2 regions of the Mycobacterium paraffinicum genome follow, and region 1 is predicted to be linked to the other one. Evidence: predicted binding sites of a transcription regulator. Region 1 holds the regulator's gene; the other holds the start of a gene.

Region 1 (10,927 bases):
GCGCTGGTGATGACGGCGGCCACCGTCGAGCTCGCTCGCGTCGACGCCTCCACGACGCGCGACCGGGTAGCGGCGCGGCTCGCGGGCGCAGCCGCGCAACCGGCGTTGTAACCGAATCGCGGCGGTACCCACAGCACCTACTTATGTTGATGACGTATCAACAGTGGATGAACGGGTCAGAGAGCAGTGACGTGCTCTACGTCATACAGTCGTTGCTGAACTGATCGCGAATTTTTGGTGTATTTCCCCGCACCCCAGGGAAAGCTGGTCGGGGCAAGTCGTGAGGTGAGGGGTCGCTCATGTCGAAGGTTGATGTCGCCGCGCTGATAGCGCTGTGTGCGGCGTTGGCGTCCGCGGTCGGCGATGTGATCCGTCAGCGCTCGGCGCAGGAGATCACGGACAAGCAGGTCGGCCATCTCGAGCTGTTCCGCATGTCGCTGCGGGACACCCGGTGGTGGTTGGGCGGCCTGGCCGCGATCGTCAACTACAGCCTGCAGGCCGGGGCCCTGGCGTGGGGTTCGGTGGTGTTGGTGACCGCGCTGCAGGTGACCGCGTTGCTTTTCGCCCTGCCGATCTACGCCCGGCTGACCAAACGCCGGGTGACCCGCTGGGAGTGGGTGTGGGCGGTGACATTGGCCGGCGCCCTGGCGGTGGTCATCATCATCGGTGACCCGGCCTCCGGCCATCAGCGCGCGTCGGTTCAGACGTGGGCAATCGTCGCCGCGGTGATGGTGCCGCTGCTGATCGGGTGCGTGGTGGCGGCGCGGGTCTGGTCGGGCAGCCCGATGGCGGCCGCGCTGCTCGCGGTGGTGGCGGGGTCGGCCCTGGCGTTGTTCGCAGTGCTCACCAAGGGCATCGTCGAGGTGGGCGAGGACGGCCCGTTGGCCGTGCTGACAGCCCCCGAGTTCGTCCCCTGGCTACTGCTGGCGCTGACCGGGATGATCTTCCAGCAGTCGGCGTTCCGCGCCGGCGCGCTGACGGCCTCGATGCCGACGATGACCGTCGCGAAGCCCGTCGTGGCCGGGTTGCTCGGCATCTTCGTGCTCGGCGAAACACTGCACGCCGACGGGCCCAAGGCCTTCGTGCTGATCGCGGCGGTGGCGGTGGTGATCGTGGCAACGGTCGCGCTGGCCCGCGGCGAGGCCGCGACGATGGTCGCGGAGGTTGGGCACGACGACGGAAGCCTCACGCCGGGCGCGTGGTCATCCGAGGACGGCGACGCCGGCCCTTTTAACACCGGCCCCGTAGTCGCGGCGGCCGAGGCCTGAACACACGCTCCGGCGAACCGTTAGTTTGGTGGCGTGCTCAGCGGCATTGCCATCGTTCCCTCGGCTCCGCTGTTGGTGCCCGAGCTCGCCGGAGCGGCCGCCGCGGAGGTGGCCGAGCTGACGGCCGCGGTGCTGGCGGCGGCCGCCTTATTGCCCGCGCGCTGGACCGTCATCGGGACCGCCGGGTGTGACGAGGTTTTCGGCCCCGACACGGCCGGCTCCTTCGCGGGTTTCGGCGCCGACGTGCGGGTCGGGCTTTCCCCGCAAGCCCCCTCCGCGGCGCCCGCCGACCTGCCCGTGTGCGTGTTGCTGGCCGGCTGGGTCCGGGGCCAGGTCCGGCCCGACGCGACCGCGCAGGCCCGCGTCTACTCCGCCGACCACGACGCCGGGACCGCCCTGGCCCAGGGGCGCCGCTTGCGCGCCGACATCGACCGATCACCGGAGCCGATCGGCGTGCTGGTCGTGGCCGACGGCGCGAACACCCTGACACCGGCCGCGCCCGGCGGATGCGACCCGGGCAACGCCGGCTCGCAGGCCGCCCTCGACGACGCGCTGGCAACCGGCGACGTCGCCGCCCTGACGCGGCTGCCGCGGCAGATCCTGGGCCGGGTCGCCTTTCAGGTGCTGGCCGGCCTGTCCGAACCCGGGCCGCGATCGGCCAAGGAGCTGTACCGGGGTGCGCCCTACGGCGTGGGCTACTTCGCCGGCGCCTGGCAGCTCTGAGGTGGCCGTGCGACCACTGGCGATCATCGGCCCCACCGGAACCGGCAAGTCGCAGCTGGCGCTCGACCTCGCAGAACGGGTCCAACGGCTCGAGGGCGCCGCCGAAATCGTGAACGCCGACGCGATGCAGCTCTATCGCGGAATGGACATCGGGACGGCCAAGCTTCCCGTCGACCAACGCCGCGGCATCCCGCACCACCAGCTCGACGTCCTGGACGTCACCGAGACCGCGACCGTCGCCCGCTACCAGCGCGCGGCCGCGGCCGACGTCGAGGCGATCGCCGCCCGCGGCGCCGTGCCCATCATCGTGGGCGGCTCGATGCTCTACATCCAGTCCCTGCTCGACGACTGGTCGTTCCCGGCGACCGATCCCGCCGTGCGGGCGCGCTGGGAACAGCGGCTTGCCGAGGTCGGGGTCGGCGGGCTGCACGCCGAGCTGGCCCGTCGCGACCCCGCCGCCGCCGCGGCCATCCTGCCCACCGACGCGCGGCGCACCGTGCGGGCGCTCGAAGTGGTCGAGCTGACCGGCCGGCCGTACGCCGCGTCCGCACCCCGCATCGGCCCGCCGAGGTGGGACACCGCCATCGTCGGACTGGATTGCGAGACAACGATTCTGGACGAGCGGTTGGCCCGCCGCACCGACGCCATGTTCGACCAGGGCCTGGTCGGCGAGGTGGGCGCGCTGCTCGGCGCGGGCCTGCGCGACGGGGTCACCGCGTCGCGCGCCCTGGGCTACGCCCAGGTGATCGAGGCGCTCGACGCCGGGGGCGGCGCGGATCGACTGCGCGACGCGCGGGAACAGACCTACGTGGGCACCCGACGCTATGTGCGACGGCAGCGGTCATGGTTCCGCCGCGACCACCGGGTCCACTGGCTGGACGCCGCGGATAGCGCGCGACTCGTCGACGAAGCCCTGCGAGCCTGGCGCCACGTATCCTGAGCAGGTGAATCGCGCGGCGCCCATGATCTTCGCCAAGGGCCACGGCACGGAGAACGACTTCGTGTTGTTGCCCGATGTCGACGCGGCGCTCACACTCACCGCGGCCCGGGTGGCCGCCCTGTGCGACCGGCGGCGCGGGCTGGGCGCCGACGGGGTGCTGCGGGTGACCACCGCCGGTGCCGCCCACTCGGCCGGCGTGCTCGACCGGCTGCCCGACGGCGTGGACTCGGCCGACTGGTACATGGACTACCGCAACGCCGACGGCTCCGTCGCCCAGATGTGCGGCAACGGCGTCCGGGTGTTCGCGCACTACCTGCGGGCCAGCGGGATGGAGTCCCGGGACGAGTTCGTGATCGGGTCGCTGGCCGGCCCGCGGCCGGTCACCGTGCACCGCGTCGATGCGACCTATGCCGACGTCACCGTCGACATGGGCAAGGCCAACACGCTGGGCCCGGGCGAGGCGACGGTCGGCGGGCGCCGGTTTTCCGGTGTGGCGGTCGACGTGGGCAATCCCCACCTGGCGTGTGTGGATCCCGACCTGACCGCCGAGGAGCTGACCAGGCTGGACGTCGCGGCGCCGGTCAGCTACGACCACGCCCAGTTCCCGGAGGGGGTCAACATCGAAGTTCTCACGGCACCGGCCGGCGGCGCGGTGCGGATGCGGGTGCACGAGCGGGGCGTGGGTGAGACCCGCTCGTGCGGCACCGGCACGGTCGCGGCCACGGTGGCCGCACTGGCCGCCGGCGGGGCGGATACCGGCACCCTCACGGTGCGGGTGCCGGGCGGCGACGTCGTCGTCACCATCACCGATGCCACCAGCTACTTGAGAGGGCCCTCGGTACTGGTGGCGCAGGGGCAGCTGAGCGGGGAATGGTGGAACGCGCAGCAGCGTTAATTCGGGTGCACGACGCCGATTCGCCGTGCATCATGTTGTATTGCCTATGACACATCCTGAATCTCCCAATTACGCTCCCGCAGTTGCGGAGCCAAGCACCGGCGAACTCGCCCTGGAAGAACGGTCGGCGCTGCGCCGCGTCGCCGGACTATCCACCGAACTCGCCGACGTATCCGAAGTCGAGTACCGCCAGCTCCGGCTGGAACGCGTCGTCCTGGTCGGCGTGTGGACCGACGGCACCGCCGCCGACAGCGAGGCCAGCATGGCCGAGTTGGCCGCCCTGGCCGAGACCGCCGGTTCCCAGGTGCTCGAAGGGCTCATCCAGCGCCGCGACAAGCCCGACCCGTCGACCTACATCGGCTCGGGCAAGGCCCAGGAGCTACGCGAAGTGGTGCTGGCCACCGGCGCCGACACGGTGATCTGCGACGGCGAACTGTCCCCGGCGCAGCTGACCGCGCTGGAGAAGGCGGTGAAGGTCAAGGTCATCGACCGCACCGCGCTGATTTTGGACATCTTCGCCCAGCACGCCACCAGCCGGGAGGGCAAGGCGCAGGTCTCGCTGGCCCAGATGGAGTACATGCTGCCGCGGCTGCGCGGCTGGGGTGAATCGATGTCCCGGCAGGCCGGTGGCCGCGCCGGCGGCAGCGGGGGAGGCGTGGGCCTGCGCGGTCCCGGTGAAACCAAGATCGAGACCGACCGCCGCCGCATCCGTGAACGAATGGCCAAGCTGCGCCGCGAGATCAAGGACATGAAACAGGTCCGCGACACCCAGCGCAGCCGCCGCCTGCACAGCGACATGCCATCGATCGCCATCGTCGGCTACACCAACGCCGGCAAGTCCAGCCTGCTCAACGCGCTGACCGGCGCGGGGGTGCTGGTGCAGGACGCGTTGTTCGCCACGCTGGAACCCACCACGCGGCGCGCCGAGTTCGGCCCCGATTCCAAGGGGGCCCGCGCTTACACGATCACCGACACCGTCGGGTTCGTCCGGCACCTGCCCACCCAACTGGTCGAGGCGTTCCGTTCCACGCTGGAGGAGGTCGTCGACGCCGACCTGTTGCTGCATGTGGTCGACGGCTCCGACGCCAACCCGCTGGCCCAGATCAACGCGGTTCGCGCGGTGATCTCCGACGTCGTCGCCGACCATAACGGCGACCCACCCCCGGAGCTGTTGGTGGTCAACAAGGTCGATGCCGCGAGTGGCCTGACCCTGGCCAAGCTTCGTCACGCGCTGCCCGGCGCGGTCTTCGTCTCGGCCAGGACCGGCGAGGGCATCGACGCGCTCCGGCGCCGGATGGGCGAGCTGGCGGTTCCTGCCGATACCGCAGTGGACGTGGTGATTCCCTACCACCGCGGTGACCTGGTGGCCCGGCTGCACGCCGACGGTCGCGTGCAGCAGGAGGAGCACAACTCCGACGGCACCCGGATCAAGGCCCGCGTACCGGTGGCGCTTGCCGGCCGCCTACAGGAGTTCTCGACACGCTGATCTGCCCGGCGACCGGACCCCGCCGGCCGCCTACCAACCGTCTGGTTGGTATATGTTGGGCGACAGAGTTTCCAGTCGCCGGAGGTCATCCACATGGGCAGTGCCGTCAAGTACCAGCGCTCTCTTTTCGAGGCGGAGCACGACCTGTTCCGCGAGTCCTACCGGGCCTTCCTCGATCGCCACGTCGCGCCCCATCACGACGAATGGGAGAAGGCGAAGATCGTCGACCGCGGCGTGTGGCTCGAGGCCGGCAAGCAGGGCTTCCTCGGCATGGCGGTGCCCGAGGAGTACGGCGGCGGGGGCAACCCCGACTTCCGGTACAACACGATCATCACCGAGGAGACCACCGCCGGTCGCTACAGCGGGATCGGCTTCGGCCTGCACAACGACATCGTGGCGCCGTACCTGCTGGCCCTGGCCACCGAAGAGCAGAAGCAACGCTGGCTGCCGAAGTTCTGCACCGGCGAGATCATCACGGCGATCGCGATGACCGAGCCGGGAACCGGCAGCGACCTGCAGGGCATCAAGACCCGCGCGGTCAAGCAGGGTGACCACTACGTGCTCAACGGCGCAAAGACGTTCATCACCAACGGAATCAACGCCGACCTGGTGATCGTGGTCGCGCAGACCGATCCCGACAAAGGGGCGCAGGGCTTTTCGTTGCTCGTCGTCGAACGCGGCATGGAGGGTTTCGAACGCGGCCGGCACTTGAACAAGATCGGGCTGGACGCGCAGGACACCGCCGAGTTGTCGTTCACCGATGTCAAGGTGCCCGCCGAAAACCTGCTGGGGCAGGAGGGCATGGGATTCATCTACCTGATGCAGAACCTGCCGCAGGAACGGATTTCGATCGCCATCATGGCGGCCGCGGCAATGGAGCAGGTGCTGGAAGAAACCCTGCAATACACCAAGGAACGCAAGGCGTTTAACAAGCCGATCGGCAGCTTCCAGAACAGCCGCTTCGTGCTCGCCGAGCTGGCGACCGAGGCGACGGTGGTGCGCATGATGGTCGACGAGTTCATCCGGCTGCACCTGGACAAGAAGCTGACGGCGGAGCAGGCGGCGATGGCCAAGTGGTACTCCACCGAAAAGCAGGTGCACCTGATCGACCGTTGCCTGCAGTTGCACGGCGGCTACGGCTACATGCGCGAATACCCGGTCGCCCGTGCCTATTTGGACGCGCGGGTGCAGACCATCTACGGCGGAACGACCGAGATCATGAAAGAGATCATCGGGCGCAGCCTCGGGGTCTAGCGCTAACACGTTGGTCGACAACGCCATCGGGCCGGCGAATTCGCACACTGACGGCAAACCTCGTCAATGCCCGGCGCGCGGGGCGATTTTTCGGGTAGATCGCTGAAGAGTTAATGGCTTCACGTACCGTCGGCGCATGTGTCCGGGGTGCGTCGCCCGCGTAATGGCTCGAGCCGAAAAGCGCGACGCCGCTGACGACCCCGGTAGGCCCGGCAACATCCGCGACCGCGGAATCGCTGCGCGCGACGGCAGCCGTGCGCTATTGCGCAAGCGGGCGTCGGGTTCGGGGTGGGGCTCGAATATCCATAGGCCGCGCGACCGTTGCCGCGGCCCGTCGCGATTTGAGCGTGCCTATGCATCATTTCGACATCAGCGTGGTATCCGTTTTTGTAATATTCGTGATTTGACTTCGCATTTTTCGTTCGCGGGAGCAAAGTTATGCGCGCCCGGCGATAATGCGGATCGGAACGGGGTCGTTTCCCCGCGGTCGGACTACGGCCCGCCTGCCGGCTGTGCAGGCACGGGCCTAGCCACTGACAGGGGCATGGCCGTCGGCTGGGAGGCTTGGTGAACGGGCAGAGAGGTCACATGCGCAGGCTGGTCGGGAGCGCGCTGGTCACCTTGACCGCCACGGCGATAGCCGTCGCCTTGCTGGCGCCGCCGGCAGCGGCGTCTCCCATCGGCGACGCCGAGGCCGCCATGATGGCGGCCTGGGAGAAGGCCGGCGGCGACGGTTCACCCCTGGGCGCCCGGAAGGGCGATGTGTATCCCGCCGGGGATGGTTTCGCGCTGGACTTCGATGGCGGCAAGATGTTCTTCACCCCGGCGACCGGCGCCAAGTTCGTCTACGGGCCGATCCTGGACAAATACGAGATGCTGGGCGGGCCCGCGGGCAGCGATCTGGGCTTTCCCGCCATCAACGAAGTGCCCGGCCTCGCGGGCCCCGACAGCCGGGTGGCCACCTTCTCGGCCAGCGACAAGCCGGTGATCTTCTGGACGCCCGACCACGGCGCGTTCGTGGTGCGCGGCGCGATCAACGCCGCCTGGGACAAACTGGGCAGTTCGGGCGGCGTCCTCGGCGTCCCGGTCGGCGACGAAACCTACAACGGCGAGGTGTCCGCCCAGAAGTTCAGCGGCGGCCAGGTCTCGTGGAACAGGCAGACGAAACAGTTCTCCACCGAGCCGCCCGCACTGGCCGACCAGTTGAAGGGCCTGCAGGTGGCGATCGATCCCACCGCGGCCATCAACATGGCCTGGCGCGCGGCCGGTGGGCCCAATGGGCCGTTGGGGGTGAAGAAGGGGACGCAATATCCGATCGGCGGCGACGGAATCGTCCAGGACTTCGCCAACGGCAAGGTCTATTTCAGCCCCGCCACCGGCGCGAACGCCGTCGAGACCAACATCCTGGCCAAGTACGAGTCGCTTGGCGGACCCGCCGGCAGCGACCTGGGTTTCCCCACCGCCAACGAATCCGACGGCGGCATCCCGTCCAGCCGCATGGTCACGTTCTCCGGTGCCGACAAACCGGTGATCTTCTGGACGTCGGAGCGCGGCGCGTTCGTGGTGCGCGGCGCCATGAAGGCGGCGTGGGACAAGCTCCGCGGACCGAGCGGCAAGCTGGGCGCGCCCGTCGGCGACCAGTCCGTCGACGGCGACGTCGTCTCCCAGCAGTTCGCCGGCGGCAAGATCTCGTGGAACCGGGCGAAGAACACGTTCAGCACGGATCCCGCCAACCTTGCGCCGCTGCTGTCCGGCCTGCAGGTGTCGGGCCAGAACCAGCCGAGCAACTCGGCGATGCCCGCCCACGCCAAGAAGTTCACGTGGCAGTGGTGGTGGCTGCTGGCCGCCATCCCGGTGCTGGTGCTGATCGTCTTGGCGGGGTTGCTCGCGATCGGTTGGCGTCGGCGTCGCGTCATACGCGAGGACGCCGGCTACGAGCCTGCCCGCGACCTCGATGCCGGTTACGACGCCGGCACCGAGCGGCAGTGGGAACGCGACGACGTCACCACCGAGCATTTCGCGCGTCAGCCGGAAGCGCCGGAGGCGGCCGGCCGGGTCAGCTGGCGGCGCGGCGGCGACGAAGAGGATTCATTCGAGCAGGACCCCGACGCGGTGGACACCGACTCCTTCTCCGCGGTCTCGCCGGCGGCGCTGTCGGAGGCCGGCTACCCCGAGACGGAGACTGAATACGCCGAATCCGATTACGCCGACGGGGATTACGCCGACGGGGATTACGCGGACGAGGATTACGCCGAGGTCGAGTACGCCGACGACGAGCGGGAGTCCGCCTACGCGGACGCCGCCCGCGCGGACGATGACTATGTGGAGGCCGAATACCTCGACGTCGCCGAAGCGCCAACGCCCCCGGCCCCCGAGTTCGGCACCGGTGGCCCCGACGTCGCCGCTCCCGAGGGCGAGTATCCGGATGTTGCGGTCCCGCACGTCCCGGCGGACGTCGCCGAACCCCCCGCGCCAGAAGTTGCCGCCCCGGAAGCCGTCGCGGCGGCGGCGGCCGCCGCCGCATCCGAGCAGCGCAGCGGGCGGCACGCGGCCACGGATGACGAGGACACCGCCGTAGGGGCCGGCCCGGCCGGGCGCCCGACGATCCACCTACCGCTCGACGATCCCTATCAGGTGCCCGACGGATACCCGATCAAGGCGAGCGCCCGCTTCGGGCTGTACTACACACCGGGCAGCGAGCTTTACCACGACACCCTCGCCGAAATCTGGTTGTCCAGCGAAGAAGTGGCGCAGGCCAACGGCTTCGTCAAGGCGGACTGAGCCGGCCGGAAGTCCGCGACGGGCTAGACCTTGCGGATCACCGTGACGACCTTGCCGAGCACGGTCGCGTCATTGCCGGGAATGGGATCGAACGCGGGGTTGTGCGGCATCAGCCATACCTGACCGCCGGCGCGCTTGAACGTCTTCACGGTGGCCTCCCCGTCGAGCATGGCCGCGACGATGTCGCCGTTGTCGGCGACGTTCTGCTGGCGCACCACCACCCAGTCGCCGTCGCAGATCGCCGCCTCGATCATGGAGTCGCCGACGACCTTGAGCAGGAAGAGCGTGCCCTCGCCGACCAGCTCGCGCGGCAGCGGGAAGACATCCTCGACCGCCTCCTCGGCGAGGATGGGGCCACCGGCCGCGATGCGCCCCAGAACCGGAACGAACGTCGGCTCCGGCAGGGCGTCCGAGCCGGCGACGTCGGTGGTGCGGGCCGCCACCTCGTCATCGGCGCCGCGGACGTCGACCGCCCGCGGGCGGTTCGGGTCGCGACGCAGGTATCCCTTGCGCTCCAGGGTGCGCAGCTGATGAGCCACCGACGAGGTCGACGTCAGGCCGACGGCGTCGCCGATCTCCCGGATGCTCGGCGGGTAACCGCGACTGGTGACCGACGCGCGAATGACGTTCAGAATCGTGCGTTGCCGTTCGGTCAGCGATGAATCCACGGCGTGCAGCCGACCGTCCGCGCGGGCCGATGAAGTGTCGTTGCTGTCGCTCATGGCACTGAATGTAACCCCACCGCGGCCGAGAATCAAACATGTGTTCGACTAGCGTGTCGCGGGTCGTCGCATCGGCATAAATCACCCGCCGAAGTCGTTAATCACAAAGGTGTAACTCTTCGGCAGATCGGGTATTTCAGCCGCATGTCAGCTCTGGCGACCACGGACTTGTCGGTGGCGTGGTCTAGCGTTCGACTCGTGCGACACGCTTCGCTCACATGTTCGGATTTCGAACACACGAGCGATACAGTCGAACAGCTGAGCGAATCAAGTTGACCGGAGGAACGCAGATGACAACCATCCACACGCTGGCGCCGCGTACCAGCAGCCCTCGGCGTCCGGTCAACGGACCGCTCCAGGGGCTTCGTTACGGCCGGGACGGGCTGGCCCGTTCCCGCCGGCCCGGTCCGTCGAGGCCGGCGGGCGCGCCGACGCGTTATTACGGCACCGGCGTCGCGATGTCCGCCGCGCCGCATCGCAAGCGTCCCGTCACGGTGGCGACCACAGTCTGGTTGGCGTTGGCGGCCGGGGCGATCACGCTGTGGCTGGGTCTCGTCGGGAACGTCGGTCAGGTGCTCAACGGCGACGCCGGGAGTTCGGCTGCTCACGTACCCGACCGATTGGCCGTGGTCCGCGTCGAGGCGGGGGAGTCGCTGCAAGACGTCGCTCACCGGGTGGCGCCCGACGCGCCGGCGCGCCAGGTTGCCGACCGGATCCGCGAACTCAACGACATGAACTCACCGACGCTGGTGGCGGGCCAAACGCTGATCGCCCCGGTCGGCTGATCACCGCCCTCGCGGCGGCCGGCTGCATTCGCCGCGCAGGTGAGCGCACGGGTACGCTCGTGCTGCGGTACCT
Region 2 (10,927 bases), on a different contig from region 1:
GCATAGCCCAATCCCCTGGGGCCGTGAACCTTTGAGGGCAGGCGCATCGGCCCGGTCAGGGTCTCGTCGGAGCCCTTGGAGACCGGCACCCCGGTGACGCCGCACAGCTCGAGCAGACCCAGGTTGTTCTCGCAAACCTGCTGCACCGCAACGTTTCCCCCGGTGGAGGCGATGCCGACCACATCAGCGTCCGGGCTGGCGAACAGGTACATCAACGCCAGCGCGTCGTCGACGCCGGTGTCGACGTCGACGAAAACGGGGGCCACCGCCGCAACGATACCGACGCTTACGGCCAGGTCGAGGCGAAGGTGACCACCAGGACGTCACGCTGCGCCGGGCCCGATCCGTCGATGGGCCGGATCGGGGAGACGCCGTGCAGCGTGCGGCGGTCGTCGCCCAGCAGCAGCGTGCCGGGCTCGGCCAGCGTCGTCGCCAGCAACGGCCGGCCGTCGAGGTCGCACACCGTGCTCTCGCCGCCGATGGCGTTGCGCCGTCCGACCAGCAGCGAGGTGACCAGCGTGACGCCGTCGCGGTGCATGCCCTCTGGCGTCGGATGCGCGCCCTCGTCCGTCGACGACCGGGTACGGAACGGATGCACCTTGACGTTCCAGTCCGCCACATCGTCGAGCGCCGCGGCCACCCGGGCCAGCAGGCCGATCAGCTTGTGCAACAAGGGGTCCCCGGCGAACGCGTCGCTCAGCGGCTCGAAGTCGCGGTCCCTGCCGATGTAGAGGGGGTTGGATTCCTCCGGCTGCACGAACGTACTCCTGGGCATCGGGTGCAGCAGGCCATCGCGAAACGAGTACCGGCCGTAGCGGCGCAGCCGCTGCACGCCCAGCTCCGCCGCGTAGGGGTCGGGGGCCAGATGCCGCCAGTGCCGGGCGAACCGGGTCCACTCTTCGCGGCCCGCGCCCAGGCTTCGGGTCATATCGAACGAGGACATCACCGCGGCGCCCGTCGTGGCGACCTGCCGGGCCGCGGCGGCCACCGGGTCGGCGTCGGCCCGCTTCTCGGAAAGAGTCCGCGTCATCGCGCCGGAATACCGCAATCGGATGCGCCTGAAACGCGCTGACCTACCAATGCACCCCGGGCACCAGGCGGACCAAGCGCTTGACTCCTCGCGGCGTCCGGATGCCGCGGGTGACGCCCCGCGCTGGGCGCCTCGGTTTGCGCGGGGAGGCCGCCGCCGGTTCGGTGGTCAAGCCGCGGGCGGCGGCCGAGTCGGGGTAACCCAGATAGAGCTGGTGCAGGATGCGCCGCGACGTCCGCGGCGCGAAGTAATTGCCGACCTCGGCCAGCGTGCCCAGCGGGGTGTCGATGCGCGCCGGCTTTTCCACCAGGCCGCGCACCACCATGGCGGCGGCGCGTTCCGGGCTGATCGCGGGCACCGGGTTGAGCCGGTGCGACGGCGCGATCATCGGCGTACGAACCAGTGGCATATGGATATTGGTGAAGGTGATGTGGTCGGACAGCGTCTCCGAGCCGACCACGTCGGCGAACGCGTCGAGCGCCGCCTTGGTGGGCAGGTACGAGCTGTACTTGGGGTTGCGCGCCTGCACGCCGGCGCTGGAGACGTTGACTACGTGACCGAAGCGGCGCTCGCGCCAGTGCGGCAGCAGCGCCAGCACCATCCGCACCGCACCGAAGTAGTTGACCGCCATCACTCGTTCGTAGTCATGCAGCCGGTCGGTGGAGTTCACCACCGAGCGGCGGATCGACCGGCCGGCGTTGTTGACCAGGTAGTCGACGTGGCCGAACCGCCCCAGGATGTCCTTGATGGTGTGCTCGACCGAGGTGGAATCGGTGACGTCGCAGGTGAAGGCGTGGGCGTCACCGCCGCCCGCGCGGATCCCGGCGACCAGCTCGTCCAGCGCCTCGGCGTTGCGGGCCAGCGCGAACACCGTCGCCCCGCGCTCGGCGACCGCGATCGCCGCCGCCCGGCCGATGCCACTGGACGCGCCGGTGATGATGACGTGCCGGCCGCGCAGCGGTCCCTTCGGATCGTCGCGGCGCGCCCGGTCCGGGTCGAGGTGCTCGGCCCAGTACCGCCACAGCCGGGGCGCGTAGCTGGAGAACTCGGGCACGTCGATGCCGGTGCCGCGCAACGCTTTCCGGGTCTGGTCGCTGACGAAGGTGGGCTTGAGGTCGACCAGGTCGAAGACCTCGGCCGGGATACCGAGTTGGGTGGCCGCCATGTTGCGCAGCACCCTGGCCCGCCCGCGCACCTTGAGCACCGGGGCGGCCACCGAGCCGGGCAGCGACCCGCGCGCCGGCGGAAGCCCGGCCGCCCTGGCAACGCCGCGGTAAATGCCGCGCAGCCCAACGGTTTTCGGGGCGGTCAGGTGGAAGGTGCGGCCGTCGGCGCCCTCGGAGTGCATCAGCGCGACGAGCGCGTCGACGACATAGTCGACCGGCACGATGTTCGTGCGGCCGGTGTCGGGCAGCAGGATGGGCGTCAACGAGGGCAACAGCGCCAGCTTGGCCAGGACGCCGAAGAAGTAGTACGGCCCGTCGATCTTGTCCATCTCGCCGGTGCGCGAGTCGCCCACCACCACCGCCGGGCGGTAGATCCGATAGCGCAGCCCGGGCGCCGACCGCACCAGCAGCTCGGCTTCGAACTTGGTCTGGTGGTAGGGGGTCGGGAGTTGCTGGCCGACGTCGAAGTCGTCCTCGGTGTACTCGCCGCGGAAGTCGCCGGCCACGGCGATCGAGGACACGTGGTGCAGGGTCGCGCCCAGCCGCTGCGCCAGCTCGATGACGGCGCGGGTGCCTTCGACGTTGGTGGCCCGCTGCTCGTCCTCTCCCGCGGTGATGTCGTAGATGGCCGCGCAGTGCACGACGTGATCGACGCGGCCCAGCTCGGCGAGGGTCTCGTCGGTCAGCTCCAGCTCCGGCAGCCCCGCGACCAGTGCTTTCGCCCGCTCACCCCACTCGGCGGCGAGCCGTTCGAAGCTGCCCAGCGATTGCCGCCGGACCAGCACCCACACCTGCGCATCGGGCCGCGTTTCCAGCAGGCGGTCGACGACGCGGCGACCAATAAACCCGGTACCGCCGGTAACGACATAACGCATGGAGCCATCGTGGCGGCTGGTGACCACCCACGTCAACCGGTCAACCGGTATCAGCTGTGGAAGTCCCGGATGCCGTCCCACTCCACCAGGGTCCAGCCGGTCATCGGGTTCCCGGTGATCACCACGCGCCCGGTGTTGGGCAGCGGGTGGCTGGTCAGCAACGTGTCCTTGGCGTTCTTCGTATTCATCAGCGTCCAGTACTCGATGGCGAATTTGTGCGAGAACACCACCGGATTGTGCTGGCCACTGTTGTAGACCTTCTGGATGGCCGCGGTGAACCCGTCGTTGAACTGCTTGCCGCTGACCGACCCCGGGATGCTGTCTTGCATGTCGCCCCTGAGCCAGTCCGCCGGCGCCAACAGGTAGGTCGCGTTCTCCTGCGCGATCGGTTTGCCGTCGAACCAGCCGGCGTTGATCTCCTGGATGCCTTGCAGCACCTCGACCTGCTTGCCCAGCTCGGAGGCCAGCGGCGCTGCGGTCTGCTGAGTTCTGACCATGGTGGAGGCGTAGATGCCGTCGTAGTCCTTGCGGCCCGCTTGGTGGGCGATCTGTTGGGCCTGCCCCTGACCCTCGGGCGTCAGGCCGGGGCCCGGCACCGAGGTGTCGATGATCCCGCTGGCGTTGGATTCGGACTGGGCGTGCCGGATGAACGTCACCGTGATGCTGCGCGCCTGGGGCGATCCGCCGCAGGCACCGACAATGAGGACCGCGGTGAACGCCGCGACCGCCTTCGAGACATTCCGGACCAAGCTGCGCTTCGGCATGTCGATAGCCTGCCCTGCCGACGGCATCGGTGGGAAGGGTTTGCGATGGTTAGGTGGAGAAATACTGGCGAAGGAGACTCAGATGGCGATTGACCCGAGTGCTGTCGGCGCGGTGACCGAACCGATGCTGTTCGAATGGACCGACCGGGACACCCTGCTGTACGCCCTCGGGGTCGGCGCCGGCCTCGACGACCTGTCGTTCACCACCGAGAACAGCCACGGCATCGACCAGCAGGTGCTGCCCACGTACGCGGTGATCTGCTGCCCGGCGTTCGGGGCGGCCGGCAAGGTCGGAACTTTCAACTGGGCCATGCTGTTACACGGCTCGCAGGAAATCCGGCTGCACGCGCCGCTGCCACCCGCGGGGAAGCTGTCGGTGGTCACCGAGGTCGCCGACATCCAGGACAAGGGCGAGGGCAAGAACGCGATCCTGGTGTTGCGCGGCCGGGGCACGGACCCCGGCTCGGAGAAGCTGATCGCCGAGACGCTCACCACCCTGGTGATCCGGGGTGAGGGCGGGTTCGGCGGCATGCCGGGTCAGCGGCCGGTGGCCCCGGAGATCCCCGACCGCGAGCCCGACGCGCGGGTCGCGCTGCCCACCCGGGAGGACCAGGCGCTGATCTACCGGCTCTCCGGTGACCGCAACCCCCTGCACAGCGACCCGTGGTTCGCTCGCGAGATGGCCGGCTTCCCCAAGCCGATCCTGCACGGGCTGTGCAGCTACGGGGTGACGGGTCGCGCGCTGCTCGCCGAGCTGGGGGGCGGGGTCGCGGCCAACATCACCTCGATTGCGGCGCGATTCACCTCGCCGGTGTTTCCCGGCGAGACGCTGACCACGCTGATCTGGCGCACCGAGCCGGGCAAGGCGGTGTTTCGCACCGAGGCGTCCGGCGCCGAGGGTGTCGGCACGCGGGTGGTGCTCGACGACGGCGCGGTGGAGTACGTGCAGGCCTAGCGGGACAGCTCGCGCGCCAGCCGGGCGGTGAACTCGCTGGCACGCGCGGGGCTGTCCAGCGCGAACTCCGCCGCGGTGGCGCGATCGCCGTCGTCGTTGTGCCGCACCAGGATGGGCACACCGCCGTCGTGGATCGCGTCGAACGCGTCCTCATCGGTGATGTCGTCGCCGAGATAGACCGGCGTGAGCGGGCTCGACTCCGTCCCGGTCAGGTGGTCGAGCACCCAGCGCAGCGTTTTCCCCTTGTCCCAGTCCAGGTCCGGTCGCAACTCGATGACTTCGCGGCCGGTGGTCACCCGCAGCTCGTCGCGCCGGCCCGCCGCGCGCACCGCGGCCGCCACCTCGCCGACGCGGTCGCGGCCGGCATTGCGGTAGTGCACCGCGACCCCAAAGCGCTTGTGCTCCACCATCACGCCCGGGATGGAGCCCAGGCGCTCCCGCAATTCGCCCGCCGCACGCTCCAGCACCGGTATGGCCGCCGCGGCGGCGTCGTTCTGGTGGTGCGTGCCGTCGGGTGCGGTCAGCTCGAAGCCGTGGCTGCCGGCATACCAAATGCCTTGCACGCCAACCCGATTCGTCACGTCGGCCAGATCGCGCCCGGACAGCACCGCGACCGGGCACTGGTGGGCCAGCTGGCGCAGCGCCTCGGTGGCGCCGTCGACCGGGATGGCCGCATCCGGATCGTTGACGATCTCGGACAGCGTGCCGTCGAAGTCGAAGAAGACGGCCGGTCGCCGCGCGGCCAGGTCGTCGAGGGCCGTCAGCGCGTCGGGCAGCTGTGACATCCGGCGGTCCCCGGTGCGCACGGTCACCTCGCGGAGGTCGGCGACGACCGCATCGGCGCCCGCGTCCCGCAGCGCGCCGCCATTCCCTCGGTCGACACCGATGACCAACGCGAATCCGCCGGCGCGCGCCGCGTCGACGCCCGCTTCGTCGGCGGTGACGACGACGCACCGGCCGGGAAGCACGCGCAGCCGGCGGGCCGCTTCCACCGGGTCGTCGGTAAAGGTCGCGGTGCCGACCCCGATCCCGCGCAGCTGCCCGTCCAGGGTGGGGTCGAGCGCGTCGAACAGCACCGCGTCATGGCGGCGCGGGTCGATGACGACCGATCCCGGCTCTGGCATGAGCCAACCTTCTCACGATGGTCAGCCCGAACGGGAGTGGGTCAGTGCCGCGCGTGCCGCGGCGCGGGTGGGCACGCGCCGCGACCGGGTAACGCGCGCGGCGACGGCTTGCGGCGGCGATCGCCGAACAGCAGCACCGAGTCCTGGCTGAGCGCCACGAGCCGCGCCATGCCCAGTTCGATGCCGGCGGCCAATTGCTTGACGTCAAACGCGGCGCCGGGCTCGGCGGTGATGCCGAATACGAGTTCGTCGCCGTAGCTCAGCACCGCGACCCCGGTGCTCGACTGGACGTCGGTCGGCGGGATGGGCAGCAAGCGCTCCATCGTCTGGCCCATGAGGCGCAGCCGGTGGCGGGGCCCGGGCACATTGGTCGCCAGCGTGACGATGGCGCGCTGCGGCAGTCGCGTCAGCAACCCGATGACGCCGTCCCGCAGCACCGCTGGCAAGGAATTGAGCACCGACCCGACGATGCCCCCGGACCGCGGAGTGCCCGTTTCCTTGTCGTTCCACCTGCTCTGCACGGTCCGCAAGCGCTGCACCGGGTCGTCGCCGTCGACCGGCAGATACGGCGAGCGGATCGGCGTCGGCACCAGGGCACGCAGCGAGTCCGCCCGTGGCTCCTCGCCGCGCCCGAGCAGCACCGTCCGGAAGCCCTCGCTGGTGGCGGCCAGCGCGACGTCGTTGACGGCCACACCGAACTTGCGGCAGACGCGGTCGACGTCGGCGATCGGGATACGCACGGTGGCATAGCGCCGCGCAGTGGCGACCCGGGCGTGCGCCTGCAGCACGGGCCACACCGCGCCGAGGGCGGCACCGGTCGCGGTCCAGGACGCGCGCCACAGCACATCGGGCCAGCCCGGTCGCAAGACCGGTTGCCGCGGGGCCGGTTGGGCCGCAGGGTCATTGGCAAAGGCAGCGACATCGGCGTCGTCGCACAGCCTGGTGAGCAGCTGAGCGGGCGAGTCGCCACCCAGGAGGCGGTGATGCGTTTTCATCAGGATCGCCCACCGGTCGCCCTTGAGGCCCTCGATCACCCAGCACTCCCACGGCGGACGATCCGGGCCCAGGGGGCGCTCGAGGGCGTGCGCGATGGCCCGGGACAGCTCGGCTTCGTCACCCGGGCGGGGAATCGCCATTCGGTGCACGTGGCGGGCGAGGTCGAATTCCGGGCAGTCGACCCATTCCTGGTGCAGCGGGTGGGCGCGCAGCAATTGCGTGCAGCGCGGTATCAACCGAATACGTTCCGCCAGAAGCCTTTTGAGGCGCTGAAAGTCGGGTGCGCCGCCGTCGACGATGGCCACCGCGCCGGTTGCGAGGCCGGAGTGCTGGTCGGGGTCTTGAGCCGTCAGGAACGCCGCATCCAGTGCCCTCACCTGCGCCATGCTCGCCCCCGCGGTCGATTTTTGCCCTCGTACCAGTGTCTGCCCCGGGTGTGTGCCCGGGCTAGGCCCTTGGCGTTAAGACCTTGTTTAGGAGTTGAAGATCGGTTTAACAACGGTTGTCCCGACCGGAGGCAATTCGAACAAACATTCGATAGACTGCGGTTGTGGGCTGGCATGGGTTGGTTTAATGGCCCGCCGAGCTGGGCGGAAATGGAGCGGGTGCTCGACGGCAAGCCGCGCCATGCCGGCGTGCCGGTGGTACCCGGGGAGGACGCCCCCCTGTCGCCCAAGCGTGGAATCTACCGGCCGCCGGACGACACCCGAGCAGCCCGCTCGTCCGTTGCATATGCCGAGCTGCACGCACATTCGGCGTTCAGCTTCCTCGACGGGGCCAGCACGCCGGAGGAGCTGGTCGAGGAGGCCGCCCGGCTGGGGTTGCGTGCGCTGGCGCTGACCGACCACGACGGCCTGTACGGGGCGGTGCGGTTCGCCGAAGCGGCCGCCGAACTCGAGCTGCGCACCGTGTTCGGCGCCGAGCTGTCCCTGGGGCCAGGGGCCCGCACCGAGACGCCGGACCCGCCCGGCCCGCACCTGCTGGTGCTGGCCCGTGGCCCGGAGGGTTACCGGCGGCTGTCGCGGCAGCTGGCCGCGGCGCACCTGGCCGGCGGGGAGAAGGGCAAGCCCCGCTACGACTTGGGCGCGCTGACCGAGGCCGCCGGCGGGCACTGGCACATCCTGACCGGTTGTCGCAAAGGCCATGTTCGCCAAGCCCTGTCGCAAGGCCCGGACGCGGCAGGGCGCGCGCTGGCCGACCTGGTGGACCGGTTCGGCGCGGACCGGGTCAGCATCGAGTTGGCCCACCACGGCCACCCGCTCGACGACGAACGCAACGCGGCGCTGGCCGCGCTGGCACCGCGCTTCGGCGTCGGCGTCGTCGCCACCACGGGGGCGCATTTCGCGGGGCCGTCGCGGCGCCGGCTGGCCATGGCGATGGGCGCGATCCGGGCGCGGCAGTCCCTGGACGCCGCCGCCGGGTGGCTGGCCCCGCTGGGCGGCTCGCACCTGCGGTCCGGTGAGGAGATGGCCCGGCTGTTCGGGCATATGCCTTTTGGGGGGGCCGAAGCGGTGACCGCCGCCGCCGAGCTCGGCGAACAGTGCGCGTTCGGGCTGGCGTTGATCGCGCCGCAGCTCCCGCCGTTCGACGTGCCCGCCGGACATACCGAGGACAGCTGGCTGCGGCAGTTGACCATGGCAGGGGCGCGGGACCGCTACGGGCTCCCCGATGCCGCGCCGCGCGCCTACTCCCAGATCGAGCACGAACTGAAAGTCATTGCACAGCTGACATTTCCGGGTTACTTCCTGGTGGTGCACGACATCGCCCGGTTCTGCCGGGAGAACAACATCCTGTGTCAGGGCAGGGGATCGGCGGCCAATTCCGCGGTCTGTTATGCCCTGGGCGTCACAGCGGTGGATCCGGTGGCCAACGAGCTGTTGTTCGAGCGGTTTCTATCGCCCGCCCGGGACGGGCCGCCCGACATCGACATGGATATCGAGTCGGACGAGCGCGAAAAGGTCATCCAGTACGTCTACGACAAATACGGCCGCGACTACGCCGCCCAGGTCGCCAACGTCATCACCTACCGGGGCCGGATCGCCGTGCGCGACATGGCCCGCGCCCTCGGCTTCTCACAGGGACAGCAGGACGCGTGGAGCAAGCAGATCAGCCACTGGAACGGCCTGGCGGACTCGCCCGACATAGAAGGCATCCCCGAGCCGGTGGTCGATCTTGCGAACCAGATCCGGAACCTGCCGCGGCACATGGGCATTCATTCCGGCGGCATGGTGATCTGTGACCGCCCGATCGCTGACGTGTGCCCGGTGGAGTGGGCACGCATGGAGAACCGCAGTGTCCTGCAGTGGGACAAAGACGACTGTGCGGCAATCGGTTTGGTGAAGTTCGACCTGCTAGGGCTGGGCATGCTCTCGGCGCTGCACTACGCCATCGACCTGGTGGCCGAGCACAAGGGGATCGAGGTGGACCTGGCCAAACTCGACCTCTCCGAGCCGGCGGTGTACGAGATGCTGGCCCGCGCCGATTCCGTCGGTGTGTTTCAGGTGGAGTCGCGGGCGCAGATGGCCACCCTGCCGCGGCTGCGGCCGCGGATCTTCTACGACCTGGTGGTGGAGGTGGCGCTGATCCGTCCCGGACCCATCCAGGGCGGGTCGGTGCACCCCTACATCCGGCGGCGCAACGGCCTCGACCCGGTCACCTACGACCACCCGTCTATGGAGCCGGCGCTGCGAAAGACGCTGGGGGTGCCGCTGTTTCAGGAGCAATTGATGCAGCTGGCGGTCGACTGCGCCGGCTTTTCCGCCGCCGAGGCCGACCAGCTGCGGCGCGCGATGGGTTCCAAGCGTTCGACCGAACGCATGCGACGGCTGCGCGGCCGGTTCTACGACGGCATGCGCGCGCTGCACGGCGCCCCGGACGAGGTGATCGACCGGACTTACGAAAAGCTGGAGGCCTTCGCCAATTTCGGCTTCCCGGAAAGCCACGCGCTGTCCTTCGCGTCGCTGGTGTTCTACTCGTCGTGGTTCAAGCTGCACCACCCGGCGGCGTTCTGCGCGGCGCTGCTGCGCGCGCAACCGATGGGCTTCTATTCGCCGCAGTCGCTGGTGGCCGACGCGCGCAGGCACGGCGTGACGGTGCACGGCCCGGACGTCAACGCCAGCCTGGCGCACGCCACACTCGAGAACGGCGGGACCCAGGTCCGGCTGGGGCTCGGCGCGGTGCGCCACATCGGCGACGACCTCGCCGAGCGGCTGGTCGAGGAGCGAAAAGCCAACGGCGCGTTCGCGTCTCTGCTGGACCTGACCACGCGGTTGCAATTGAGCGTGCCGCAGACCGAGGCGCTGGCCACGGCCGGGGCGCTGGGCTGCTTTTCCATGTCGCGGCGCGAGGCGCTGTGGGCGGCCGGGGCGGCCGCCACCCAGCGCCCGGACCGGTTGCCCGGTGTGGGCTCGTCGTCGCACGTCCCGGCGTTGCCCGGGATGAGTGAGCTGGAACTGGCCGCCGCGGACGTGTGGGCCACCGGCGTCTCCCCGGACAGCTATCCGACGCAGTTCCTGCGGGCGGACCTGGACGCGATGGGCGTGGTTCCCGCCGGGAAGCTGCTCGACGTGCCCGACGGCGACCGGGTGCTGATCGCCGGCGCTGTGACCCACCGGCAGCGGCCCGGCACGGCCCAGGGGGTGACGTTCCTCAACCTCGAGGACGAGACCGGGATGGTCAACGTGCTGTGTACGCCGGCGGTGTGGGCGCGGCACCGCAAGCTGGCCAACACGGCGCCGGCGATGCTGGTGCGCGGCCAGGTCCAAAACGCCAGCGGCGCCGTCACCGTCGTCGCCGAGCGGCTGGGCAGCATCACCCTGGCCGTCGGCTCGAAGTCCCGCGACTTCCGGTGAGCCTTGGCGTCTTGCGTTCGCGCCTCTAGAACGAATAAATCCCGTGAACGCTGACGAACATGCCGTGACCGGTGCGGTCGTTGGTGAACCGGGTGCCATGATCCGTCGGCAGCAACGTCCAGCCCTGCAGGTGATACGTCTCGCCGTAATGCAGCACGATATCGCG

What was found. The regulator LexA, encoded in region 1, represses DNA repair genes until DNA is damaged. The targets are predictions, from matches to a motif close to CGAACANNTGTTCG.
Region 2: the regulator LexA is predicted to act here: its motif matches at 7,434-7,447, upstream of H7J89_RS15235 (error-prone DNA polymerase).

Annotation. Positions count from the first base shown of each region.
Region 1 is NZ_JACKUR010000033.1:74,040-84,966, forward strand. It holds gene H7J89_RS22960 (DMT family transporter) at 1-111, shown strand, start outside; gene H7J89_RS22965 (DMT family transporter) at 300-1,268, shown strand; gene H7J89_RS22970 (class III extradiol ring-cleavage dioxygenase family protein) at 1,302-1,991, shown strand; gene miaA (tRNA (adenosine(37)-N6)-dimethylallyltransferase MiaA) at 1,999-2,931, shown strand; gene dapF (diaminopimelate epimerase) at 2,954-3,826, shown strand; gene hflX (GTPase HflX) at 3,873-5,312, shown strand; gene H7J89_RS22990 (acyl-CoA dehydrogenase family protein) at 5,406-6,566, shown strand; gene H7J89_RS22995 (LGFP repeat-containing protein) at 7,134-9,347, shown strand; gene lexA (transcriptional repressor LexA) at 9,371-10,069, opposite strand; gene H7J89_RS23005 (LysM peptidoglycan-binding domain-containing protein) at 10,360-10,854, shown strand.
Region 2 is NZ_JACKUR010000025.1:161,038-171,964, reverse strand. It holds gene H7J89_RS15270 (nucleoside hydrolase) at 1-266, opposite strand, end outside; gene H7J89_RS15265 (2OG-Fe dioxygenase family protein) at 287-1,030, opposite strand; gene H7J89_RS15260 (SDR family oxidoreductase) at 1,074-3,071, opposite strand; gene H7J89_RS15255 (histidine phosphatase family protein) at 3,122-3,835, opposite strand; gene H7J89_RS15250 (MaoC family dehydratase) at 3,918-4,790, shown strand; gene otsB (trehalose-phosphatase) at 4,787-5,914, opposite strand; gene H7J89_RS15240 (wax ester/triacylglycerol synthase domain-containing protein) at 5,956-7,296, opposite strand; gene H7J89_RS15235 (error-prone DNA polymerase) at 7,471-10,761, shown strand; gene H7J89_RS15230 (hypothetical protein) at 10,787-10,927, opposite strand, start outside.